3 regions of the Arthrobacter sp. Z1-9 genome follow, and region 1 is predicted to be linked to each of the others. Evidence: riboswitches for the same ligand, from Rfam matches in the RefSeq annotation. Region 1 holds a riboswitch; each other region holds the start of a gene.

Region 1 (3,267 bases):
CGGAGCCACCGGAGAAGCCCGGCTGGCATCCCTGCGGCGCCTCCTGGGCACCGACCCGCGGCAGGAGGCGCAGGAGGCCAAGGAGCTCGGCAGCGTCAACTGACAAAGCCGATCTCCCAGCAGAACCGCGCGCAGACGGTAGTTTGGAACCATGATCCAACCCGCTTCAAGCTACAACGATGACCTGCGCCTGGCGCACGTCCTGGCAGACTCTGTGGATGACCAGACCATGAGCCGCTTCAAGGCCCAGGACCTCCAGGTGGAGACCAAGCCCGACCTGACGCCGGTCACCGACGCGGACAAAGCTGCGGAAGAAGCCATCCGCGGCCAGTTGTCCCGCTCCCGTCCGCGCGACGCCGTGCTCGGTGAAGAGTTCGGCAGTACCGGCCACGGATCCCGCCGCTGGATCATCGATCCCATCGACGGCACCAAGAACTTCGTCCGCGGGGTCCCGGTGTGGGCGACCCTGATCGCCCTGGTTGATGAGGGCGAGCCTGTTGTTGGTGTGGTCAGCGCCCCGGCCCTGGGCAAGCGCTGGTGGGCGGCCAAGGGCATGGGCGCCTACATGGGACGGTCCCTGGCTGCTGCCACCCGCCTCCGCGTCTCCAACGTCGCCAACCTCTCCGACGCATCCCTGTCCTACTCCAGCCTGGGCGGCTGGAAGGAACGCGGGAGCTTGGACAACTTCCTGGGCCTCACCGAGGACGTGTGGCGGACCCGGGCATTTGGCGATTTCTGGTCCTACTGCATGGTGGCGGAAGGCTCTGTGGACATCGCCTGCGAACCCGAACTGAACCTGTACGACATGGCGGCGCTCGTGCCGATCGTGGTCGAAGCGGGCGGCCGCTTCACCTCCCTGGAAGGAGAGGACGGGCCATTCGGCGGCAACGCTCTGGCCACAAACTCCATCCTGCACTCCGAGGTACTCCGCAGGCTGAACCCTGACCTGGACGATCTTCTCTAGGGAACTACTCCGAAGAATCAGCGGCGGGCGCCTCCAAAAGGAGGCGCCCGCCGTCGTTTCTTCGGTCAAAGCAGCACTTTCAGCGTCCGCGTAACAAAGCGCTTAACATTCGAGCCGGCTTCAAACCTTCCTGCCGCATGTCCTACGCTCTTAACCAGGTCACGAGTGCCAGCGCGAAACCCCGGTTTGCTGGCCGGCAACCCTCCAACCGCGGTGGGGTGCCCCGGGTGACGACCAGGCCGGTCCGGAACGGATGCGGCAAGCGCGGATTCCCGGAGCAGGGAGTCCTTTCCGAAGTGAGGTCTCTGTGACAACTGCCACCGTCTCCCCCAACGCCCCCGCCCAGCCTGACAGCATCGAGGCTGAAGCCGCTGCCCTTTTTGATGCCCGCCGCGATGTTGCCGGCCGTCCCCTTGCCGCCGTCACCGGCGCGGAAATCCAGGCACCCCTGATTTCCGGCGGGCATGTCCGGTACGCCAACCTCGACTATGGCGCCTCCGCTCCCGCCCTCTCGGTGGTCTCGGCGTACCTCAACGAGATCCTGCCCTTCTACGCCAGCGTCCACCGCGGCGCCGGCTACGCCTCCCAGATCAGCACGTCCGTCTACGAGAACGCACGCAGCATCGTCCGGGACTTCGTGGGCGGCCGCCCTGATGACTCAGTAATTTTCACCCGCAACACCACAGACTCCCTCAACCTGCTGGCAGGCTGCCTCCCCGCCACCGATGGACATCCGGACGGCGACGTCCTGTACCTGGACATCGAACACCACGCGAACCTGCTGCCGTGGCAGGGCGTCCCCCACCGGAGCATCGTTGCCGCTGACACCATCGCAGGGACTATCGAGTCCGTCCGCGCTGAGCTGGAACAGGGCGGCGTGAGCCTGCTCGCCGTCACCGGCGCCTCCAACGTCACCGGTGAAATTCTTCCCGTCCGGGCCCTCGCCGCACTTGCCCACGAACACGGCGCAAGGATCGTGGTGGACGCGGCCCAGCTCGCACCGCACCGCCGCGTGAACATTGCCGCGGACGGCGTCGACTATCTGGCCTTCTCCGGCCACAAGCTCTACGCGCCGTTTGGTACCGGCGTGCTGGTGGGCCGGCCGGACTGGCTCGACGCCGGAACGCCCCATCTGGCCGGCGGCGGCGCCGTGAAGGAAGCAAGGCTCGACGGCGTCAGCTGGGCCACGGGCCCGGCCCGCCATGAGGGCGGCTCGCCGAACGTCCTTGGCGCAGCAACCCTGGCCCGCGCCACCCAGGTGATCGCCGGGCTGGACCAGGCACAGTGGCACGCCCACGAATCGGCCATCCGCTCCTTCCTGGTGGAAGGCCTGCAGACGATCGACGGCGTGACCGTGCACCAGATCTTCAAGGACACCAACCCGGACACGGACACGATCGGCGTGGTCAACTTCTCCGTGGAAGGCTATGACGCCGGCCTTGTGGCCGCCTACCTTTCCGCTGAGCACGGCGTAGGCCTGCGGGACGGCCGCTTCTGCGCGCACCCGCTGCTGAAGCGGCTCGGGCTTCCCTCCGGTTCCCTTCGTGCAAGTTTCGGCGTCGGCTCACGTCTTGAGGATGCCGAACGCCTCCTGGCCGGCATCGAGTCGCTGCGCCGCAACGGCCTCGGGTGGGACTACGTGGTGGATGCGGGGCGCTGGGTTCCTGCCAACGACACGCGGACCTACCCGCACTGGGCACCCAACACGCCGGGAACCGCCGGCGCTGCCCCCTGCATCGACGACTGAACCCTCGTGCCTGCTACGGGTTCGCGCTGACTCTGCTTCCTGATCTTGCCTCTACGGCGATTGCGGTACATTCGAAGGATACCCAAGGGCATCGGACGAAGGAGGCCACGCGTGGTACGGGGTGGCCCCAGGCTTGATCACGGACGGCGGCGGGAGCTTGGCCAGAGCTTCCAGGACGGCGGCCGGCACTACCAGCAGGTCCGTCCGGGCTACCCGGAAGAATCAGCCCGCTGGCTGGTGCCCCCGGGCGCCCGCGAGGCGCTCGATGCCGGTGCCGGCACCGGCAAGTTCACCGAACTGCTGCTGGACATGGGCCTGGCCGTCACGGCCGTGGACCCCTCTGCTGACATGCTCGAGCAGTTACGGGCGCACTATCCCGCTGCCACGGCAGTCCAAGCCACCGCGGAGGCGACGGGCCTGCCTGCCGCAGCCTTCGACGTCGTCAGTGTTGCCCAGGCATGGCACTGGTGCGACGCCCTGGCCGCCAGCTCCGAACTGGCCCGCGTCCTCCGCCCGCACGGGACGCTGGGCCTGGTCTGGAACCAGCTGGACACAT
Region 2 (3,267 bases), 1.1 Mb from region 1:
GCCGGTCCGCCACACCCTTGGCGTGCCGTTTCTCCAGGCTTTCCGGGTGGTGGCGTTCCCGCCACCCCCTGGCCTTGGCCTTGAACCGGTACGCCGGCATCTCCCCTACCGGGCACCGCCGGGCCGCACCAGGGGCCTCCGGGTCCAGGAAGTGCGCCTCCAAAGCCGCCGCCCCGGCAGGGTCAAGGCCCACGGTCTGATCCACCATGGTTCGGGCGTGCGCCCAGGAAATCGTGCCTGACTGCAGTGCCGCCAGGGTCCTCGGCAGGGACGTGGTGAGGGTATGGGAGTCAGCGAGCAGGGCACCGGCGGCCCGGTCACCGATCGCCAGCACACACCCGACCTCGGCGACCAGGCTCCGGTCCTGCGCCGTCGCCTCATACGGTGACGAAGCCGGCGGATTCAGCACTTTCGTGGCCCCGGCAAACACCGCCACCGCCTCCGCCTTCACGGCCGCCAGTTTCGCTTCGGACCGGGCCACCGCGGCAAGAACATGCAAAGCCCGATCAGCAACCCGCTGCAACGGATCAGCATCAAACCCCACCCCAGCGCCAGCAACCCCGACAGCCTCAGGAATGCCCGCGGCATCGGGTCCGCCAGTGGCACCGGAAACAGCTGTATCGCTGCCAGCCAGCGCCGCCATGAATGCAGCGACAGCAGCGACAAGGGCTTCCTCCGCCTGCGCCACTGCCGGGTTCGTTTCCATACCTCCATCATGGCGATGGGGTACGACAATTTGCGGTAGCCCTCCAATAGCTGGCAAGGGGGGCCTACTGTCGACTCAGCATCCAGGTTCCACCGGCCCTACCAATGTCGCCACGACATGGATTCGGCCGCCATCGGCAGGTGACGCCGTTGTCACAAGCTGATGGCGGCCGAAGTTTAGAAGGGCAGTCTGCCCAAGCCGAGGCCCGGGCAGAAGCGCCCGGGCCTATGAACGAGGATCAGATCGTGACAGCTCCGCTGGAGGTCTCGAATGTCACCGAAAGGATTCCGGGGGTCCCGTGTGGTGCCACCCATTCCACGGCAACGTCTTCGAGCGGCTTTTCCACCGGCTCGCCCAGCCATTCGGTCACCCGTGCTGCCGAGCCGGCAATGGTCAGGCAGCTCATCTTGACGTTGCTTTCATAGGCGTTGGACGGGTGCAGCGACGGGTCGCCCTCCCACTTGAGCATGTACGGAACCTGCGGGTCCGCAATCAGACCCAGGATGCCAATCTGTTTCCAGACGAGTTCGCGGCCGTCAGGAAACTTGCGGTTTCCGTTGACAGCGGAGCGTCCGAGGCGTTCTTCAAAGGGGACCAGGTCGTCAACCTCGACGCACCAGCCCATCCAGCCGCCGCCCGCCGCAGACCGTGCACGCACTGCCTGGCCGAAAGGAGCCTTGTCCGACGCCGGGTGGTCCAGGACCTCAACGACTTCGAGGTACTTGTGCCCCGCAAGCGGGATGATCATATTCCGGGTTCCGAACCGCGGGTGTACCCCGCCCTTTACTGCCTCAACGCCGAGGGCAGAGGAAATACGTTCGGTGGTGGCAGCCAGGCCATCGTGTTCACAGGCGTAAGAGACGTGATCCATGCGCATGGCAACATCTTGGCACTTTGTGATCGGGCTCTCAGCTAAGGGTAGCCTTACTGGGATCTGTGTTGCGAAGCGGCATTAATCCAGGGTCCGCTGCCGGCGGCCGCAAGGACTATGTTCGTCACAATCCTGTCCAGCCTCGCATGCCTGTTCCTACACTGAGCTCAGGTCATGAGTGCCAGCGCCAAGCCCCGGCTCGCTGGCCGGCAACCCTCCATCCGCGGTGGGGTGCCCCGGGTGAGGACCTGGCTGTCCGGCAATGGCCGGATGGCAAGCGCGGCCCGCGGTGCGTCGAGCATGCCGGGCCCATGTCAAAGGAGCCTTAGTTGTCCAACGGATGGTCTTTCGAAACCCGCCAGATCCACGCAGGGCAGGAGCCGGACGCTGCCACGGGTGCCCGTGCGCTCCCCATTTACCAAACCACGTCCTTTGTGTTCCCCAGCGCCGAGAGCGCAGCGAACCGGTTTGCCCTTGCTGAGCTGGCGCCCATCTACACCCGGATCGGCAACCCCACCCAGGAAGCTGTGGAACAGCGGATCGCCAGCCTCGAAGGCGGTTTGGGAGCGCTGTTGCTCAGCTCAGGCCAGGCCGCTGAAACTTTTGCAGTCCTGAACGTCGCCGAGTCGGGGGACCACATTGTGGCCAGCCCCAGCCTGTACGGCGGCACCTACAACCTCTTCGCCCACACGCTGAAGAAGTTCGGCATTTCCGTCACATTTGTGGCGGACCCGGACAACCTGGACCAGTGGCGTGCCGCGGTGCAGCCCAACACCAAGCTGTTCTTTGGCGAGGTGGTCTCCAACCCGCGGCAGGACGTCCTGGACATCGAAGGCGTCTCCCACGTTGCGCATGAGGCCGGAGTTCCCCTGATTGTGGACAACACCCTGTCCACCCCGTACCTGATCCGGCCGCTGGAATGGGGCGCGGATATTGTGGTGCACTCGGCCACCAAATATCTGGGCGGACATGGTTCTGCCATCGCCGGCGTGATCGTGGACTCCGGAAAGTTCGACTTCGGCAAGGACCCCGCGAAGTTCCCCGGCTTCAACACGCCGGACCCCACCTACAACGGCCTGGTGTATGCCCGGGACCTCGGCGCCGAGGGTGCCCTGGGCGCCAACCTGTCCTACATCCTGAAGGCCCGGGTGCAGTTGCTGCGCGACCTTGGCTCAGCCGTATCGCCCTTCAACGCCTTCCTCATCGCCCAGGGACTGGAGACGCTGAGCCTGCGGGTGGAACGCCACGTCGCCAACGCGCTGGAAGTTGCGCGGTGGCTGGAGGCAAGGGACGACGTCGAATCCGTCGCCTACGCCGGGCTGCCCTCCAGCCCGTGGTACGAGCGCGGCCGCAAGTACGGCCCCAAGGGCACCGGTGCCATCGTGTCCTTCAACCTTGCCGGCGGCGCGGAGGCGGGCAAGCGCTTCGTGGACGCACTGGAGCTGCACTCCCACGTGGCAAACATCGGTGACGTCCGTTCCCTGGTGATCCATCCGGCGTCGACCACCCACAGCCAGCTCTCGCCGGAGCAGCAGGTTCTTGCAGGCGTGAACCCTGGCCTGGTGCGGCTTTCGGTAGGAATCGAGCATATTGACGACATCCTGGCTGACCTTGAAGCCGGCTTCCGGGCGGCCAAGGAGGCCACCGGCGCCTAACCGAACCCATGGCAGCAGCGTGGCAGCGGGCCGGG
Region 3 (3,267 bases), 1.9 Mb from region 1:
TGGCTCGCCTGGTGGAGCGCCGTTCATGAGAATGCCCCGAATGGACCGGCCTTCGCTGGTCCGCGGGGCGGCACAGCGACGCAAGAGTTCCGGGGCTCTTACCACCCAAGTTTAGCCGATGAGGGACTTTGTCCACTCGCTGGACCGCCGCGGTCCTTCTTGCAGGGTAAAGGACTCCTGCAGGGCGAAGGACCGCGGCGGACTGTCAGCAGCGGTGCTACTCGTCGTCGGCTTCCTCACCGGGCCGGGAGGTCTGGGTGGCCAGGCTGTCCCAGAAGGAGGTGTCGGCGTCGGCGATTGATCCGTCAGCGATCGCAGCGGCGGTGGCAGTCAGGGTGGTGACGGTCTGCTTGATCAGGTATCCGTTGCTCCGCAGCCCCAGGGCGTAGCCGTCCAGGTAGTGGTCGGACATGCCGCGCATCTCAAACAGGAGTGTCGCGATCCCGTATTCCACGGCGATCCCGTTGCGGCTGATCGTCTCGGCGCTGCCGCCCACATATTTGCCGAGGTGGCCCCAGCCGGTGGAGTCGACGTTGTGGAACACGACGGCGCCCAGCTGCTTGGACTTTTCGACAACTGCGGGATCGGCGTTCGGCGTGGTGGGGTACAGGATGGACCCGGAGACCAGCTTGCCGTCGCGTTCGCTGCGGGTGCCTTGGTGGTGCAGGTCGATCATGTAGTCGATCCGGTACTTGCGCATCACGTTGTTGTGCAGCGCCTGCGTTTCCGGCTGGAGCTTGGCTACGTGGTCGCGGTTGAGGTCCACCTCTTCGGCGTTGTACCGCGTCATGTTGCGGTCCCCCTTGGCCAGGTAATCATCCAGCGGGAAGTTCACGTCCCCCATGGCGCCGTCCGCGTTGAGCATGGGAACGATGAGGATGTTCGCGCCGTCGAGAACGCCTGCGGACTTGCCGGTGCCCAGGTGCTTGACGAATTCCAGCGCGCCCTCGGTGGTGAGCTGCTCGTTGCCGTGCTGCTGCGTCAGGTAGAGAATGGTGGGCTTGGCCGGATCCGTCATGTATTTGACCAGGTGGATGTCCCGGCCCTTCACGGTCTGGCCGATGACCTCCAGTTCCATGGCGCCCTGGCGGGCGTCCTGGTCCTTGAGGAAGGAGACCATCTGCTCGTACGTGGCAAGCTTCGATGTGGTGATCTGGCCGTCGCCGTCATAGTTGGGGCCTTCGCCCACGGCCATCGCCGGTGCCGGCGCGGCCACTGCTGCCAGTGCCAAGGCTCCGGAAACTGCCAAAGTCCTGAAGGTTGCCAGGGTTTTTCTCACAGGGCGTTACCTCTTTCGAATGCATCAGCTGGGGCCAGCCCGCAATGTCCCCCATGTGGGCTGTGACAAAAGCCAACCAACCTGGACCAATCCTGTCAATGGATATGACAATGATCTGCAGTCAGTTATCACGTTCTGAAACGTGGGTTTCCGGCCCTGGTTTTGGGCGGCACCGCCCGGAGTTCCGCCCGACATAATCCGCAAGCCGATTTGCTCCCGGGCGTACCGGTGCATTTAAGTGAGAGAACCCATCCGGAGCGGCCGAGAGACCTGGATCGATGACGCCGCAGCAACCCACATAGCGCAGGTACGTCCTGCCTGCGAAGGTGCTACTGCCAGGACCGATGGAAAGGAATTCCAGCATGTCCCTGAACACTGACCACATCCGCGTCACCCACGCCGGATCATTGCCCCGTACCCCAGAACTTATTGCCGCCAACGCCGCACGCGAAGCGGACCCTGCCGACGTAGAGGGCTATAACGAACTGCTCACCGCTTCCGTGGTGGACCTGGTCCAGCGCCAGGAAAGTCTGGGCATTGATATCCCCAACGACGGCGAATACGGGCACGCGATGTCCGCTGCTGTGGACTACGGCGCCTGGTGGTCCTACTCCTTCGCGCGCATGGGCGGGCTGGAACTGGACAACGACGCCAAGTGGGCGGTTGAACCGAAGGAATCCACCCCGGGCAACGTCCAGCTGACCGGCTTCATCCACCGCCGCGACCGCACCAACTTTGCCGAGGCCTACAACGATCCCACCAGCGGCATCTTCACCGGTGGCCCCAAGCCGTTCCCCAAGGTCACCGGACCGCTCGTCTACACAGGCCAGGACGCCGTCGCCTCCGACATCGCTAACCTGAAGGCAGGCCTGGCCGCCACCGGACTGAAGGACGGGTTCGTCGCGGCCCTCTCCCCCGGCAGCGCGTCCCGCATCACCAACGAGTACTACGCCACGGAGGAGGAGTACATCTATGCCTTCGCCGACGCGCTTCGCGAAGAGTACAAGGCCATCATCGACGCCGGCCTGATCCTTCAGATCGACGATCCCTCCATCGCCGAGAACTGGGACCAGATCAGCCCCGAGCCGAGCGTGGCCGACTACCTCAAGTTCACCCAGATCCGCGTGGAGGCCCTGAACTACGCCCTCCGCGGCCTTCCCGAAGAGCAGGTCCGCTTCCACCTCTGCTGGGGTTCTTGGCACGGCCCGCACACCACCGACCTTCCCCTTGCGGACCTGGTGGACACCATGCTGCAGATCAACGCCGGGGGCTATTCCTTCGAGGCTGCCAACGTCCGCCACGAGCACGAGTGGCGGGTCTGGGAGGACACCAGGCTCCCCGAGGGCAAGGTCATCATCCCCGGTATCGTCTCGCACGCCACCAATGTGGTGGAGCACCCGGACCTGGTGGCGGACCGGATCGTACGGTTCGCAGATGTTGTGGGCCGTGAGAACGTCACCGCCTCCACCGACTGCGGCCTGGGCGGCAGGGTCCATCCGCAGATCGCCTTCGCGAAGCTGGAAGCCCTGGGAGAGGGTGCGCGCCGGGCCACCAAGCGGCTCTGGTAGCCACCGGACAATAAACGCTGAACTCGCCGGTTCCGTGCCCTTTTGGATTTGGGTGCACGGGACCGGCGTTTCGTTTCGCGGGGCTTGCTAAACTGGTAAAGGCCGACCAGGAATCGGTCCGCCCCATTTCAACCACTTCGGATTGCTGCGCCATCGTGCGCCCATTTTCGCGGTGGCAGCAACACCAATCCCCGCAGGAGACCCAGCACTACATGACAGCCCTGGCACCCGAAACCTTCCATGAGCAGCTTCTGAACCGCCGCTACGAACCCAATGTTGCAGCCGTCAACGAACTGTGCGATTCCCTGCAGGACACCAAGCCCGGCACCATCGTGCCCTACGTGGACCCCATGCACGACGTCGACGAATGCCGCATCATCAGCCTGTACTCGAACATCGGTGAGGCCGACCCGTCCGGTT

The links. Region 1 has a riboswitch for S-adenosylmethionine ahead of M1D93_RS12260 (aminotransferase class V-fold PLP-dependent enzyme). Riboswitches for the same ligand answer to the same signal wherever they lie in the genome.
Region 2: it holds a riboswitch for S-adenosylmethionine, as region 1 does, so the genes downstream of both, M1D93_RS06965 (bifunctional o-acetylhomoserine/o-acetylserine sulfhydrylase) here and M1D93_RS12260 (aminotransferase class V-fold PLP-dependent enzyme) in region 1, are expected to answer to the same signal.
Region 3: it holds a riboswitch for S-adenosylmethionine, as region 1 does, so the genes downstream of both, M1D93_RS03540 (cobalamin-independent methionine synthase II family protein) here and M1D93_RS12260 (aminotransferase class V-fold PLP-dependent enzyme) in region 1, are expected to answer to the same signal.

The regions. Positions count from the first base shown of each region.
Region 1 is NZ_CP096456.1:2,646,907-2,650,173, forward strand. Features, by position in the region: gene rsgA (ribosome small subunit-dependent GTPase A) at 1-103, shown strand, start outside; gene hisN (histidinol-phosphatase) at 152-964, shown strand; SAM riboswitch class IV at 1,122-1,235, shown strand; gene M1D93_RS12260 (aminotransferase class V-fold PLP-dependent enzyme) at 1,272-2,711, shown strand; gene M1D93_RS12265 (class I SAM-dependent methyltransferase) at 2,823-3,267, shown strand, end outside.
Region 2 is NZ_CP096456.1:1,526,529-1,529,795, forward strand. Features, by position in the region: gene M1D93_RS06955 (HNH endonuclease signature motif containing protein) at 1-706, opposite strand, end outside; gene M1D93_RS06960 (VOC family protein) at 945-1,583, opposite strand; SAM riboswitch class IV at 1,748-1,863, shown strand; gene M1D93_RS06965 (bifunctional o-acetylhomoserine/o-acetylserine sulfhydrylase) at 1,907-3,232, shown strand.
Region 3 is NZ_CP096456.1:744,119-747,385, reverse strand. Features, by position in the region: gene M1D93_RS03545 (M14 family zinc carboxypeptidase) at 218-1,279, opposite strand; SAM riboswitch class I at 1,525-1,630, shown strand; gene M1D93_RS03540 (cobalamin-independent methionine synthase II family protein) at 1,642-2,847, shown strand; gene M1D93_RS03535 (uracil-DNA glycosylase family protein) at 3,060-3,267, shown strand, end outside.